3 regions of the Paenarthrobacter sp. FR1 genome follow, and region 3 is predicted to be linked to each of the others. Evidence: riboswitches for the same ligand, from Rfam matches in the RefSeq annotation. Region 3 holds a riboswitch; each other region holds the start of a gene.
The links. A riboswitch is a leader RNA that binds a small molecule or an ion and turns the genes downstream of it on or off. The one in region 3 is predicted to bind glycine.
Positions count from the first base shown of each region.

Region 1: it holds a riboswitch for glycine, as region 3 does, so the genes downstream of both, gcvP (aminomethyl-transferring glycine dehydrogenase) here and cycA (D-serine/D-alanine/glycine transporter) in region 3, are expected to answer to the same signal.
Region 2: it holds a riboswitch for glycine, as region 3 does, so the genes downstream of both, gcvP (aminomethyl-transferring glycine dehydrogenase) here and cycA (D-serine/D-alanine/glycine transporter) in region 3, are expected to answer to the same signal.

Region 1 covers NZ_JBPFSF010000005.1:374,011-379,201, forward strand. The annotation lists gene ACR30Z_RS12820 (PucR family transcriptional regulator) at 1-1,386, shown strand, start outside; glycine riboswitch at 1,461-1,559, shown strand; gene gcvP (aminomethyl-transferring glycine dehydrogenase) at 1,709-4,555, shown strand; gene gcvT (glycine cleavage system aminomethyltransferase GcvT) at 4,567-5,191, shown strand, end outside.
Region 2 covers NZ_JBPFSF010000015.1:3,805-8,995, forward strand. The annotation lists gene gcvP (aminomethyl-transferring glycine dehydrogenase) at 1-1,362, opposite strand, end outside; glycine riboswitch at 1,525-1,622, opposite strand; gene ACR30Z_RS21180 (TetR/AcrR family transcriptional regulator) at 1,715-2,254, opposite strand; gene ACR30Z_RS21185 (MFS transporter) at 2,329-3,879, shown strand; gene ACR30Z_RS21190 (sigma-70 family RNA polymerase sigma factor) at 3,950-4,765, opposite strand; gene ACR30Z_RS21195 (hypothetical protein) at 5,049-5,191, shown strand, end outside.
Region 3 covers NZ_JBPFSF010000014.1:52,129-57,319, reverse strand. The annotation lists gene ACR30Z_RS20835 (FAD/NAD(P)-binding protein) at 1-1,414, shown strand, start outside; glycine riboswitch at 1,489-1,588, shown strand; gene cycA (D-serine/D-alanine/glycine transporter) at 1,733-3,193, shown strand; gene ACR30Z_RS20825 (ExeM/NucH family extracellular endonuclease) at 3,276-5,191, opposite strand, start outside.

The DNA of each region.
Region 1 (5,191 bases), on a different contig from region 3:
GACCTGCCCCGGCTCTGGGAGTGGGTCACGGGCGGCGAACTCATGATGACCAATGGTCTCTCGATTCCCGCCGACGCAGACGGGCAAGTGGCGCTCGCGGAGGCCCTGATGGACAGCGGTGCCAGCGCCCTGGCCATCGGAGAGAAGATGCACGCGCCGACCCTGACCGCGGAATTCCTGGCGGCGTGCGATCGGCTCCCCTTGCCCCTGGTCAATATTCCGTATCCCTTGCCGTTCATCGCCATCGCCAGGTCGGTTGCGGAGTCCTCGCTGCTCGAAGAGTCGCGTCGGCTCCGGCAGACGGCGCGCGTCTATGATCTGCTCCGCACCGCAGGTGCCTCCGAGGACCATTGGCAGAGCCTCGTTCAGCGGCTGGCGACCGAGTTGGACGCGGACCTGTTCGTCGTGGATCGCCGCTGCCTCCATCCCTGGCACCCCGATGGGAAGGCACTCCCGGAGTTCCTCGCTGATGCCTGGGCGCCGTCGTCGGGGCAGGTGACCCCTGCCGGGAAGAACTTCCAGTGGCACCGAATCCGGGGCAGGCATGTGCTGACCATGGACATTCCCACCCATGCCAATGCGCTCTTGGTGGTGCTGCCCAACAGCGAACCGCACCCGGACGCCGTCGTACTTCTGCACGCCGCAACCGTGCTGGGACTGCAGCTCTCGCGCATCGTCCTGTCGCTGGAAGGCCGGCACCGGGCCGCGGGCGAGTTCTTGCTTCAGGCCTTCGACGGCCGTCTGGGAGCGGCTGAGATGGAAAGCAGGTTGGCGGCCTTCGGGGTCCCGGCAGCTGGGTTTCTGGTCGCCTCGATTCAAGCGGACGACGGCGACAGGCTGGCCGGGGTGCATATCGAGCTGTGGCGGCACGGGGTTGCCTCTGTCACCTTGATGCGGAATACCCGGCTGCACGTGGTGGTCCCGGCCGACGTTGACGACGACGTCCTGGCCCACTGTGGCGGGAGTGCCACCCTGGGCATCAGTGCCCCCGCTGCGGTGGCCAACATCCAGCGTGCCCTGCAGGAATCCCTCTGGGCCCTCGGTTCGGCCCGCGCGAACAAGCTGGACGTCGCCCGGTATGCGGAGGGGCCCTCATGGTTGGGCTTGACGGGTTTCGAGGAAGGAACGGCTCTGGTCCGGCGGTTGCTGGGGCCGATTTTCGATTATGAACAGAGGCAGGATGGCGATCTCATTGTCACTTTGAGGACGTATTTGGACTCGCAGCGATCGTGGCAGAAGACAGCTTCAGCGCTGTTCGCGCACCGGCAAACCATCATCTACCGGATCCGAAAAATTGGTGAGCTGACAGGCCTGGACATGGGCGAAACCTCCACGGTGGCGCAACTCTGGTTCGCGCTGCAGATCCACGAGGCCATGCACGGGTAGGGGCCGCTTGCTTGCACTTTTGCGAAACCCCACGCTATGGTGTGAAGCGTGTCACTGACGTGATGCAACGCTTTTGATCTGCGGCGGGAGAGTCCTGCCGGTACATCCAGTCAGGCGCCGTAGGAGCAAATCCTCCCCAGGAATCTCTCAGGCCCATGTACCGCCGCGGTTAGGCAACTCTGGAAAGCAGTCCGGGCAACCGGGCTCACCGACGGTGCAAGCAGGCAACCATCCCTGCGGAATCTCTCAGGTCCAATACAGAGCGGGGAGGAACCCCACATCATCGTGGCGCTCATTGGGCGCCTGAATCATGGAGTTCCTCTTGACTGTTCAATCAACCCCCACCGCCTTCGCGGACCGGCACATCGGCGCCCGCCGCCAGGCCGACGTTGACACCATGCTCAAGGCCATCGGCTACGACTCTGTCGACGGCCTGGTAGACGTCGCCGTCCCCGATTCCATCCGCCAGGACACCGCCCTGAAGCTGCAGGACGCCCTCACCGAGGTGCAGGTCCTCGCCGAGTTGCGCAAGCTTGCTTCCAAAAACAAGACCGCGGTTCAGATGATCGGCCAGGGCTACTACGACACCGTCACGCCCCCGGTCATCCGCCGCAATATCCTCGAAGCTCCGGCCTGGTACACCGCCTACACGCCGTACCAGCCTGAAATTTCCCAAGGTCGCCTTGAAGCGCTCCTGAACTTCCAGACCATGGTGCAGGACCTCACGGGACTGCCCGTTGCCAACGCTTCCCTGCTGGATGAAGCCACCGCCGTGGCCGAGGCCGTGCTGTTGATGCGCCGGGCCAACAAGAACAAGACGGCCAAGGATGGCAAGACTGTCCTGGACGCCGACCTCCTTCCGCAGACCATCGCCATCGTGAAGGGCCGCGCTGAGGCGCTGGGCTTCGAGGTGGAGGTCGCGGACCTCTCCGCCGGTCTGCCCGACGGCGACATCAACGGAGTCGTCCTCCAGCAGCCCGGTGCTTCGGGTCGGGTTTTCGACCACTCCGGCGTCATTTCCGACGCGAAGGAACGCGGCGCACTGGTCACCGTGGCCGCCGATTTGCTGGCGCTCACCCTCATCACGCCCCCGGGCGAACAAGGTGCAGACATCGCCGTCGGAACTGCGCAGCGCTTCGGTGTTCCGCTGTTCTTCGGTGGTCCGCACGCGGCCTACATGGCCGTCCGTGAAGGCATGGAGCGGACGCTCCCGGGCCGCATCGTCGGAGTCTCCAAGGACAACGCCGGCGTCCCCGCCTACCGCCTCGCGCTGCAGACCCGCGAGCAGCACATCCGCCGTGAAAAGGCCACGTCCAATATCTGCACGGCCCAGGCCTTGCTCGCCATCGTGGCTTCGATGTACGCGGTCTACCACGGCCCTGAAGGCCTGAAGGCGATCGCCGAAACCGTCCACGGCCACGCCCGCACCCTTGCCACTGCGCTGCAGAAGGCTGGTCGCGAGCTCGTCTCAGATTCCTTCTTCGGCACCCTCACCGTCCGCGTCCCCGGCAAAGCAGACAAGGTCATCGCCGCCGCCGAAGCCCGCGGCATCAACCTGCGGATCATCGACGCCGACACCGTGGGGGTTTCGGTTGATGAAACCACGACGCCGGAGGTCCTGTCCTCGGTGGCCGTCGCCTTTGGTGCCGGCCCGGTGGGGGACGCCTCCGGGTTCGAGCTGCCCGCAGACGTAGTCCGCACCTCTGATTTCCTGCAGCACCCGGTGTTCAACACGCACCGTTCCGAGACGCAGCTGTTGCGCTATATCCGCAAGCTGTCCGACCGGGACCTCGCTCTGGACCGCACCATGATCCCCTTGGGTTCCTGCACCATGAAGCTGAACGCCACCGCGGAGATGGAAGCCATTTCCTGGCCGGAGTTCGCCTCGATCCACCCGTTCGCTCCGGACCACCAGACGGCGGGTTGGCGCGAACTGATCGAAGACCTGGAAGCCGACCTCACTGAGATCACCGGCTACGACCAGGTGTCCATCCAGCCGAACGCCGGTTCGCAGGGTGAGCTCGCAGGCCTGCTGGCCATCCGCGGCTACCACCTGTCCAACGGCGATGACCAGCGCAACGTCTGCCTCATCCCTGCCTCGGCTCACGGCACCAACGCAGCCTCGGCCGTGTTGGCCGGCATGAAGGTCGTCGTAGTGGCGACGGCGTCCGATGGCACGATCGACCACGATGACCTGAAGGCCAAAATTGAGGCCAACAAGGACGTCCTGTCCTGCATCATGATCACCTACCCGTCCACGCACGGTGTGTACGACGCCGACGTCCGCGAAGTCTGCGATGCGGTCCACGCAGCCGGTGGCCAGGTGTACGTTGATGGCGCCAACCTCAATGCGCTGGTGGGCTTGGCCCAGCCGGGCAAGTTCGGCGGCGATGTCTCGCACTTGAACCTGCACAAGACTTTCTGCATCCCGCACGGCGGTGGCGGTCCGGGCGTTGGTCCGGTTGCAGCCAAGGCACACCTGGCCCCGTTCATGCCCGGTGACGCGAACAGTGAATCTGCCGAAGGCGGCGTCGCGATTTCGGCCTCCCGCTACGGTTCCGCCGGGGTTCTTCCGATCTCCTGGGCGTACGTGAAGCTCATGGGCGGCCAGGGGCTCACCGAGGCAACCAAGTCCGCGCTGCTGGCCGCCAACTACGTGGCTTCCCGGCTGGATGAGCACTTCCCCATCCTGTACACGGGCGAAGGCGGGCTTGTTGCCCACGAGTGCATCCTGGACCTCCGCGAGCTGACAGCCCGTACGGGTGTCACGGCCGAGGATGTGGCCAAGCGCCTCATCGACTTCGGCTTCCACGCGCCCACCCTGGCTTTCCCGGTGGCAGGCACCTTGATGGTGGAACCCACCGAATCCGAGGACCTGGCAGAGATCGATCGCTTCATTGAAGCCATGATCACCATCCGTGCCGAAATCGAGCAGGTGGCCACCGGCGATTTCACTGTTGAAAAGTCGCCGCTGCGCAACGCGCCGCACACGGCTGCCGCCGTCGTAAATTCCGCCTGGGACCGCGACTACCCGCGTGAGCAGGCCGCCTTCCCGGTCCACCACCTCAAGCAGGACAAGTACTTCCCGCCGGTTGGCCGCATTGACGGTGCCGCGGGGGACCGCAACCTCGTGTGCTCCTGCCCGCCCCTCACGGACTTCGAAAACTAAGGACTCCTGACATGTCTGAGAACTACACCGCTCTGTACGAGCAACACAAAAAGGCCGGCGCTTCCTTCACGGACTTCGGCGGCTGGCAGATGCCCCTCAAATACGAGTCCGAACTCGCCGAGCACCACGCGGTCCGCAACGCAGCCGGCCTCTTCGACCTCTCCCACATGGGCGAAGTCTGGGTCACCGGTCCCGAGGCCGCAGCGTTCCTGGACTACGCCTTGGCGGGCAAGTTGTCCGCGATTGCGGTGGGCAAGGCCAAATATTCGCTGATCTGCAACGTCGACGGCGGCATCATCGACGACCTCATTACGTACCGTCGCGCTGACGATAACTTCCTGGTGGTCCCCAATGCGGGCAACGCCAAGGTGGTCGCAGCGGCGCTGGCGGAGCGGGCAGCCGGTTTCGACGTCGTGGTTCAGGACGCTTCGGCGGACACCTCGCTGATCGCCGTGCAGGGCCCGAACGCCGAGGCGATTCTGCTGAAACTGGTGCCTGGTGAGCAGCACTCCTTGGTGACGGAGCTGAAGTACTACGCAGCAGTTGAGGTATCCATCAACGGCGAGGACCTGCTCTTGGCCCGCACCGGGTACACCGGAGAAGACGGGTTCGAGATCTACATCCCGAACGTTGACG
Region 2 (5,191 bases), on a different contig from region 3:
TTCGAGTGCAAAGCCCTCAGCGGCTTCGGTGACCGAAGCGCCAAACACGCCCGCGACGTCGGCCACAACCGCCGCCGTCGTCGTCTCGTCTACAGAGATGCCCACCAAATCAGCGTCGACGCCACGCAGGTTGATGCCCTTGGCCTCGGCGGCGGCGACGATCTCTGCTGCCTTGCCCGGGACGCGGACGGTGATGGTGTCGAAGAACGAACCGTGGAGGACCTCGACGCCGGCAGCCTTCAGGGACGCTGCGAGCGTGCGGGCGTGGCTGTGGGCGGTCTCGGCGATCGCTTTCAGGCCTTCGGGGCCGTGGTAGACGGCGTACATCGAAGCGACGATGGCCAGCAGCGCCTGCGCGGTGCAGATGTTGGACGTGGCCTTTTCGCGGCGGATGTGCTGTTCGCGGGTCTGCAACGCCAAGCGGTAGGCGGGGACACCGGCGTCGTCCTTGGAAACGCCCACCAAGCGGCCCGGCATGGAACGCTCGAGGCCCTTCTGGACGGCCATGTAGGCGGCGTGCGGGCCGCCGAAGAACAGCGGAACACCCAGGCGCTGGGCGGAACCCACAGCGATGTCGGCGCCCTGCTCACCAGGAGGGGTGATGAGCGTCAGGGAAAGGAGGTCGGCGGCAACGGTGACCAGGGCACCGCGTTCCTTAGCTTCGGCAATGACGGCGGAGTGGTCGAAGACGCGGCCGGAAACACCGGGCTGCTGGAGGACGACGCCGTTGATGGCACCTTCCGGAAGGCCAGCGGAAAGATCGGCAACCTCAACCTCGAAGCCGAGAGCCTCGGCGCGCCCCTTCACGATGGCGATGGTCTGCGGCAGGCAGTCTGCGTCGAGCACAGTCTTGCCGTCCTGCACGGCCTTGTTCTTGTTGGCGCGGCGCATCATGAGGACGGCTTCGGCCACGGCGGTTGCTTCGTCCAGCAGGGAGGCGTTGGCGATCGGCAGGCCAACGAGGTCCTGCACCATGGTCTGGAAGTTCAGGAGTGCTTCAAGGCGGCCCTGCGAGATTTCGGGCTGGTACGGGGTGTAAGCGGTGTACCAGGCCGGGGATTCAAGGATGTTGCGGCGGATGACCGGCGGGGTGACGGTGTCGTAGTAGCCCTGGCCGATCATCTGGACGGCCGTCTTGTTCTTGGAGGCGAGCTTGCGCAGCTCGGCAAGGACCTCAACTTCGCTCAGCGCGTTCTGCAAGGTGAGGGCGACGTCCTGGCGGATGTCGTTCGGAACGGCGGTGTCGACCAGCGAATCGACGGTGTCGTAGCCGACGGACTTGAGCATGGTCTCAATGTCGGCCTGGCGGCGGGCGCCGATATGCCGATCGACGAAGGTGGTGGAGGCAGAACTAACCGTCACGAAGGAACTCCAATACTTGGGCGGCGTTGGGTACGCCACAGTGGCTCGGGTTCCTCCCCGCTCTGTATTGGACCTGAGAGTTTCCGCGCGTTGTTTGAACAAACACGCTTGCACCGTCGGTGAGCACAACGTCCTGGGACGTCTGCTGCTTTCCAGAGTTGCCTCGCCGCGGCGGTGCGTGGGCCTGAGAGATTCCTGGGGAGGGTTTGCTCCTACGGCGCCTGCATCACGTGCTTGCAGGACTCTCCCGCCGCAGATCAAAGGCATGTTCAGTTGTACGCGGCCCCGATCAGGGCAGGCCACAAGGGTTAATTGTCCTACGCGGCGGGCGCCGCCGCAAATGGATGTCCCGCTACTTCCGCAGGCGGTCCAAGACTCCCAGCAGGATCTCGACGTCGGCCTCCCGCCCGGCGTTGCCGTCTCCCTGACCGCCCTCAAACATTGCGTTGAAATACAGGCCGTCGCCCATGTAACTGACGGCCTTCGCGACTTCCGGGCCAACGTCCTCCGCCAGGACGTCCAGCCACTGTTGCTGGATGCCGGCGAACCTGCGCCTGGTCTCTTCATGGGCTACCTCGGCCAGGCGGGTGGCGGCTACGAAAGCGCGGTCCATGGGAGTACCGGCCCATAGCGAGGAGCGGATGAAGTATGCGGCTGAACCGTCCGGCGCAGCCTTCATCTGTTCGATGTCTTCCTTTGCCAACAGATCCAGGCGCTCCAACAGGGCGCCGATCAGGGCTTCCTTGTTGGGGAAGTGGTAGAGCAGCCCACCCTTGGACACCCCTGCCCGCTTGGCGACGGCGTCAAGCGTGGCGGCGCGCTCCCCTACCTCGATAAGGAGGGCTTCGTAGGCATCCAGGACGGCGTCCCGGGCAACTGGTTTTCGTGGCATGTGTACATCATTCCCTAAAGGCTTGCTGGGGGACCTATTTGAAACTATACCGTCTGGACGGTACAGTAAGAACCATGTTCTCGCCGTCCTCAACCCAAGCACCCCGTTCCGCTCAGCCCACCAAGGGCCCGGCAGCACCGTGGCGCGACTGGACGGCCCTTGCACTCCTGATGTTCCCGGTGCTGCTGGTGGCCGTCGACAACACCGCGCTCACGTTCGCCCTGCCGGAAATTGCCCGCTCCCTGGACGTAGGTGGCGTGCAGCTTCTGTGGATCGTCGACGCTTATCCGCTGGTGCTGGCCGCACTCCTCGTCTCCATGGGCAACCTCGGCGACAGGGTAGGACGACGACGGCTGCTCCTGATCGGCAGCACCGGCTTCGCGGCGGTTTCGGCTGCTACGGCGTTCGCGCCTTCCGCTGAATGGCTCATAGCCGGCCGCGCCGCCCTTGGCGTCTTCGGCGCAATGCTGATGCCGTCCACGTTGTCCCTGATCCGGAACATCTTCACCGATCCCAACCGGCGCCGGCTCGCGATCGCAGTCTGGGCTGCCGGCTTCTCCGGAGGCGCTGCCTTGGGCCCGATCTTCGGCGGTTGGCTGGTGGAACACTTCTGGTGGGGCGCCGTCTTCCTGGTGGCAACCTTCCTCCTGCTGCCGCTCCTCGCCTTTGGCCGGGTCCTGATTCCGGAGTCCAAGGACGCCAACCCGGGCCGCGTGGATGTGCCGAGCATTGCCCTGTCGGTGTTCACCATGGCGCCGTTCGTCTACGGCATCAAGGAATTCGCCGTCCACGGATTCGGGGCATCCGCCGCAGCCTTCATGCTCTTCGGATTGGTGATGGGTGTCCTCTTCGTCCGTCGGCAGCAGAGGATCGACAACCCCATGCTGGACGTCAGCCTGTTCAAGAACAAGGTCTTCAGCACGGCAATCGTAGCCAACGTGCTGTCCCTGTTCTCCATGACGGGCTTCATCTACTTCTTCGCACAGCACCTGCAACTGGTGGAGGGGCAGTCCCCCATGGAGGCAGGTATCGCCATGATTCCGGCACTCTTGGCAACAGTGATCGCAGGTCTGCTGGTGGTGCCGTTGGTCAAGCGCGTGCGGCCAGGATTCGTCGTGGCCGGCGGACTGACGCTGAGCGCCGTGGGGTACCTGATTGCCGTCGTGGGCGACCACGGCAGCGGCCCGGTCTTCCTGCTGTCAGCCCTGACGGTACTGGCCGTGGGTGTGGGTGCAGCGGAGACCATCTCCAACGACCTCATCCTTGCATCCGTTCCGGCAGCCAAGTCCGGCGCGGCATCGGCCATCTCCGAGACCGGCTACGAGCTGGGTTCACTGCTGGGAACGGCCGTGCTGGGCTCCATCCTCACCGCGTCCTACCAGCACAACCTCATCATTCCGGACGGCGTCTCCACCGAAGCCGCAGGGAAGTCCGGGGAAACACTGGCAGGCGCTGTTGATGCAGCCTCCGCGCTCCCGGCTCCTTTGTCGGAAGCACTCACCGCCGCCGCCCGGGTCGCTTTCGAATCCGGCGTCCACATCACTGCGGCGATTGGGCTGGTCCTGATGGCTGGAGCGGCAGTGCTTGCCGCCGTCGTACTCCGGCGTGTGCCGAAGGCGCAGTAGTACTGGTGCCAAAAACCGAAAGGCCGGGTCGCTCAGCGGCCCGGCCTTCCTTTGCCTGGACGGCGCTGTTCTAGACGGCGCTGTTGAGCGAAGTGCCCAGGCCCAGGCCGCGGGTGATCCCTCCGGTGGTCGCCGTGGCCAGCGCGGAAAGATAATCATTCCGACGCCGCGCGGTGATCCTCGATTCAGGTTCGAAGACCTGATCCGGCGTGTCGGCGTAGTGGGCGGCCAGGCCGTCGCGCATGAGTCGGATTCCCTCGGCCCGCTGCTGCGACACTGCGGCATGGGTGGAACCCAGCTCCTCGGCGAGCTCCTTAACGGACCGCCCAGCCAGGTAGATCTCCTGGATCACGAAGCGCATCTTTTCAGGCAAGGCCTCGACGGCGGCCCGAAGGTACTTGATGCGCTCGTCGGCCAGGACGGAGTGTTCCGGCGATTCAGCAGTCGACGCCACAGTGTCCACCACAACCTCGTCGAGCGAGGTCAGGGTCCGTGCAGCATCGGCCATGGCTGCCTCGACGTAACTGCGCTCGACGCCCAGGGCCGAGGCCATCTCGGCAACGCTCGGTCCCCGTCCCAGCACACCCGTTAAGGTCTCCTGGATAGCCAAAGTTTCCTTGATTCGTTTGCGCGCTGAGCGGGTGGCCCAATCGCCGGCCCGCATTTCGTCCGCGAACGCCCCTACGATCCGCCGGCGGGCAAACGCGCCGAACGGAACACCCAGGTCCGGGTCGAAGGAATCAGCTGACGTAATGAGCGCCACGGAGCCAACAGAAGCAAAATCGTCGCGCGACAAATGCGAGGCGCGCGCGCAGAGGTCAGAGACCAAGTAACCAACGAGCGGAAGGTGCTGCAACACCAGCTCGTTGCGCTGTTCGCGATTCAAAAGTGAGTCCCCCCATGAGACCGGATTATTGAGTTGCAAGGACCTGGGATGCGTAGTTCCGAAAGGACGCTTAGAGACCAATCGCAGCGACGTTATGGGACTTCATTCAGGTATGTGTTCAGTGAACATACCACCTGAAATCGACTCTGCGTGTACGCTCAACTGAAGTAAACATAAACCCTGCCAAATCGTGATTTTGGCGGGCCATAAAACGAATTGGGGAACCGTGGGGGCGGACGAGCTATCGGCAACGCTGTGGCGCGAGCGAAGGCAACTTGATTTCTTGCTTTTCCTGCTCGAAACGCAGCTCCTGCATCTCCGGGCAGGCAACTGGCACCGGCTGAACTTCACTGCGGCCGAGCTCGAAAAAGTCCTCGAAAATCTCCGGTTTGAGTCCTTGGCACGCGGAGTCGAAGCCTCGGCCCT
Region 3 (5,191 bases):
CGTCGGCTCCGTGGTCCTCGCGTTGGGCCACATCGAGTCCCGACTGAATCCCGAGCAGCGGTCCTTCAAGAGCGCGGCCGACGAACAGGGCCTGCTCTACTTCCCGCCGGCTCCGCCGGCCGATGTTGACTGGCAGGCAGTGCCGGACAATGAGCCGGTGCTGGTCCGCGGCATGGGCTTGAACTTCTTCGACGTCATGGGCCAGTTGACGGAGGGCCGTGGCGGCAAGTTCGTCGAGGCCGGTTCACCCGGCGCCGGTGTGCTTGAGTACCGGGCCTCGGGCCGGGAGCCGAAGATCATCGCTGCCTCCCGCCGGGGAACGCCGTATCGGGCCAAAGCGGGGCTGGCAGGCTACTATCCCAGCAGCATCACCATGCGGTACCTGACGGAAGATGCCGTTGACCGGTTCCGGGCGGCGGGAATCCAGCCCGGCTTCGATCACGACCTGTGGCCCTTGCTGCACCGCGATGCGCTCTGGGCCTATTACACAACATTGGCCCGATCCCAGCCCACGGCAATCAAGGATCCGGAACAGTTCCTCGCAGACCTTGAGGACGCGCTCCAACCCCATGCGCACACCACTGCCAAGTGGGAAAGCGATGTGGGGGACCTCGTGGAAAAGCACGTTGTTGCCTCCCGCCGACTGAATCTCCGGGGTTTGGCAGCACCGCTCGCCGGCCGGACATTCGCCTCCAGACGAGAGTTGGATGTGGCCATCACTGCTTACCTGGACGATGATGCGCGGCGATCGGCATTGGGTGAGGCCGACCCCGTGAAGATGGCCATCGGTGCCCTCCACACCGGACGGGCAATCCTTAAATCCGTGGTGGCTGACGGTGGAATTACGGACGAATCATGGCTGGCGGGTTTGCGCGGCTGGTTCGAGTCGTTCGTCGAGGGGCTGGCCAGCGGAGCGCCTGCACTTCGGTCGGAGCAGTTGGCCGCCTTGGCGCGTGCCGGCGTCGTGAGTTTTGTGGGACCAGACCCCAAGTTCAGCGTGGACCGGGGCGCGAAAGTGTTCCGGGCGGTGTCGCCGTGGGTCCATGATGCGCCCGTGGAAGCACGGACGCTCGTGGAGGCAATGTCGCCTGCCAACAGGGTGGGCATCAACCTCTCGCCGCTGCTGGAACAGCTCATGGCCGACGGACTGGTGCGTACCAAGATCATGATGGGGGTGGAGGGCACACCCATGCAGACCACGGGCCTGGATGTGGAGCCCCACCCTTATCGGCCATTGGCGGCGAACGGATCCATCACCAAGAACTTGTACGTCCTGGGCCTCCAGTTGTCTGCGTCCCAGTGGGGGACCGCCATCGCTGCGGAGGCGCGCCCGCTCACCGGACCGGCGTACGCCAGCGGACAGCGGACGCTGCGCGATGCCGATGAGATCGCCCGTAGCATTCTGGGCCGCTAGCGACGCGGGGTTGCGACTGCCTCCAGCCTTCGTTACTGTGTGAGCTGCATCACCCACTAGGGTGTGCGCGCTTTTGATCTGCGGCGGGAGAGTCCTGCCCGGTACATCCCGTCAGGCGCCGTAGGAGCAAACCCTCCCCAGGAATCTCTCAGGCCCATGTACCGCCGCGGCGAGGCAACTCTGGAAAGCAGTCCGGCTACCGGGCTCACCGAAGGTGCAAGCAGGCCAACGCCTGCGGAAACTCTCAGGTCCACGTACAGAGCGGGGAGGAACCCGAATCAACGTGGCACCCCGTGCCGCCTGAACGATGGAGTTCCTTTGACGATTCAGCGCCCACCTTCCAGCGATTCACCCCACCTTGAGCGTCAGCTCAGCAACCGCCACATCCAGCTCATCGCCATCGGCGGAGCTATTGGTACCGGCCTCTTCATGGGGTCCGGCAAGACCATTTCAGCGGCTGGTCCGTCCGTCATTTTCGTGTACATGATCATCGGCTTCATGCTCTTCTTCGTCATGCGTGCCATGGGCGAGCTGCTGCTGAGCAACCTGAACTACAAGTCCTTCAGCGACTTCGCCGCCGACCTGCTGGGGCCGTGGGCCGGCTTCTTCACCGGCTGGACGTACTGGTTCTGCTGGGTCATTACGGGCATCGCGGACGTGATCGCGATTGCCGGGTACTCCCAGGAACTTTGGCCATCCCTGCCGCTCTGGGTGCCGGGCCTGATCACCATCGGCATCCTCCTTCTCCTCAACCTGGCCACCGTGAAGGCTTTCGGTGAGACGGAGTTCTGGTTCGCGCTCATCAAGATCGTGGCCATCGCGGCCCTCATCATTGTTGGCCTGTTCATGATCTTCAGCGGCTTCCAGTCCGATGCCGGACCGGCCAGCTTCACCAACCTGTGGAGCCATGGCGGCTTCTTCCCCAACGAGTTCATGGGCTTCGTGGCAGGCTTCCAGATCGCAGTGTTCGCGTTCGTGGGCATCGAACTGGTGGGCACCACCGCCGCTGAGGCCAAGGACCCGGAGAAGAACCTTCCCAAGGCCATCAACTCGATTCCCATCCGGGTGCTGCTGTTCTACGTAGGTGCCCTCATTATCCTGATGTCCGTCACTCCGTGGACCCAGTTCGCCGCCGGGCACAGCCCGTTCATCGCCATGTTCTCGCTCGCCGGTCTTGGGGCAGCGGCCACCGTGGTGAACCTGGTGGTGCTCACATCGGCCATGTCCTCGGCCAACTCCGGCATTTACTCCACGTCCCGCATGGTGTTCGGCCTCGCCCAGGAGGGCGACGCGCCCAAGGTGTTCGGCGCCCTCTCCGGACGCAAAGTACCCCGCAACGCCCTGTTCCTGTCCTGCGTCCTGCTGCTGTCCGGCGTCGTCCTCATGTACGCCGGTTCGGACATCGGCAAGGCGTTCGACATGGTGACCACCGTGTCCGCAGTGTGCTTCGTCTTCGTATGGTCGATCATCCTGGCCAGCTACCTTGCATTCCGGAAACGTCGTCCGCACCTGCACCAATCCTCGGCGTTCAAGATGCCCGGTGGCGTGGTGATGGTGTGGGTGGTGTTCGCGTTCTTCGCTTTCGTGCTCTGGGCCTTGACTACCCAGCCGGACACCCTCGCAGCGCTCCTGGCCACGCCTGTGTGGTTCCTCATTCTTGGAGTTGCCTGGTTCATCCTGCGCCGCCGCCCCGCCCACCTGGCACGCTACGCGGCGTTCCAAGCGGAGCTGCAGCGGGACGCAGAGCGCGTCCAGGAACCGGAGCCCGCAACCAAGTAATGCACGCCTGAACAACAAGAAGCAGGGCCCTTCACGCTGGCTGCGTGAAGGGCCCTGCTTATGTGGCCTTAGCCGGGAATGGTCAGCCCCTCAGGCACTTTTGGTACTCCAACCATGCGAAGGCGTACCGCAGCCAGCCCACAATGTCGTACCACTTGGACGGCTTGACTGGCGGGGTGCACTGCGGCGGGTTCGGACCGCTCGTGGCCACCTTCACCAGAGTCTTCACCACGGTTCCACTCTCGACGGCGGTCAGCACCAGGGTGCCGGTGCCGGCGGCTGCCGCCGCGGGGACCTTGAGGTTCACCGTGGCCGCACCAGCTGTGACCGGGACGGAGCCCAGCGCAACGGCCGCGCCCTGGCCGTCCACGAAGACGGCGTTGAGCGACGCGTTGGCCGGGCTGCCGATCGATGTCAGGTTGAGCTTGGACACGGCCAGCGTGATGGACTCTCCGGCCTTGACCTCGGCAGCAGTGGAGTTGGCTACAGCAACGGAGCGGCGCGCGAAGTCCGGTGACACCGGGTTATGTTCCCTCAGGTACTTGATCCACGCATCGCGATCCACCAAGCCGGTGTCCTTCGTGTTGGCGCCTTCCTTGAAGACCCGGAAGTTGTCACCACCGGTGGCCAGGAAGCTGAAGGTTCCGATCCTGTACTGCTTGGCGGGATCGATCACGGCGCCGTTCACCCAAATACCGGTGATTCGGTCTCCTGCGGGGCGGGCAGCATCGTAGGTGTAGTTGACGTTCTTGGACACCCCCAACTGCTGGTAGGGGCGGCTGGGAATGGTCCCGTCAGCGTTGGTCTGCCACTGCTGCTCCAAAAGGGTCTTGAACTGCGCGCCCGTGAGCGACGTGGTCCACAGGTTGTTCACGAACGGCAGGACCGCGTTGGCCTCGGCGTACGTGATGGTCCCGTCCGGTGCGTAGTAAAGCTCGTTACGCAGTCCGCCCGGGTTCACGACGCCGATCTCCGCCGCACCCAGTTCGGGAGCCTTAAGCGTGTCCACCAGGGAGTCCGCCACGAGGTTGCCCAGCGTGGACTCGCTCGCGCGATCATCCCGCTTGGGGGCGCCGCCCGCCGGGTCCGGGGTGAAGGCCGTGGTGATATCAGCGGTCACCGCACCGACCGGCTGGTTGCCGATCTCCGCTGCCTGGGCAAGGGCTTTGTCCACGATGGTCTTCACTGCCGCCACCCGCGGGTAGGCAGCAACGAGGCTTTCGGAGGTCTCGGTGGTCCGGTCCACGATCGCGGCCTTGTACGCCGTCACCGATTTGGTGACGGTGTCTACCGTGAGGGTCACACTGCCCACGTTTTCGCCGTAGTTGCCGGTCTGGACGATAGGACGGGTCTTGCCCGTGGGCTGTCCGTTTCCGTCCAGTACCGGGGCATCCCAGGCGTATTCCTTGTGCGTGTGGCCGGTGAAGATCGCCGCGACGTCAGGGGTGGTCTGGTTGACCAGCTTGGCGAAGGGGCCACCGGCTGCAACTTCCTGCTCCAGCGTGGCACCCTCAGGCGTGCCGGAAGCGGCGCCGTCGTGGTTCTCCACAATGATCAGGTCTGCCAGGTTCTCAGCCTTGATTTTTGCAGCCACCCGGTTGATGGCTTCCACGGGGTCCCCGAACTCAAGATCGGCAATTCCGGCCGGAGTTACCAGGGAGGGAACTTCCTGGGTGACCGTGCCGATAATCGCCACGCGCATGCCGTTCATGTCCAGCACCTTGTACTCCGGCATGACCGGCGTGGTGGTGCCCTTCTGGTAAACGTTCGCGCCCAAGTAGGCGAACTTCGCGTTGGTGCCGTCGGCGACGACGCGGTCGCGCAGGTCCTGCCAGCCGCCGTCGAATTCGTGGTTGCCCACGGCGGAAGCCTGCAGTTCCAGCGCGTTCAGGACGTCAATGGTGGGCTGGTCCTTCGCCACGGACGAAGCGAAGAGGGAAGCGCCGATGTTGTCGCCTGCGGAGATGAAGGCGGTAGCGCCAGGGGCGGCCGCTGCCC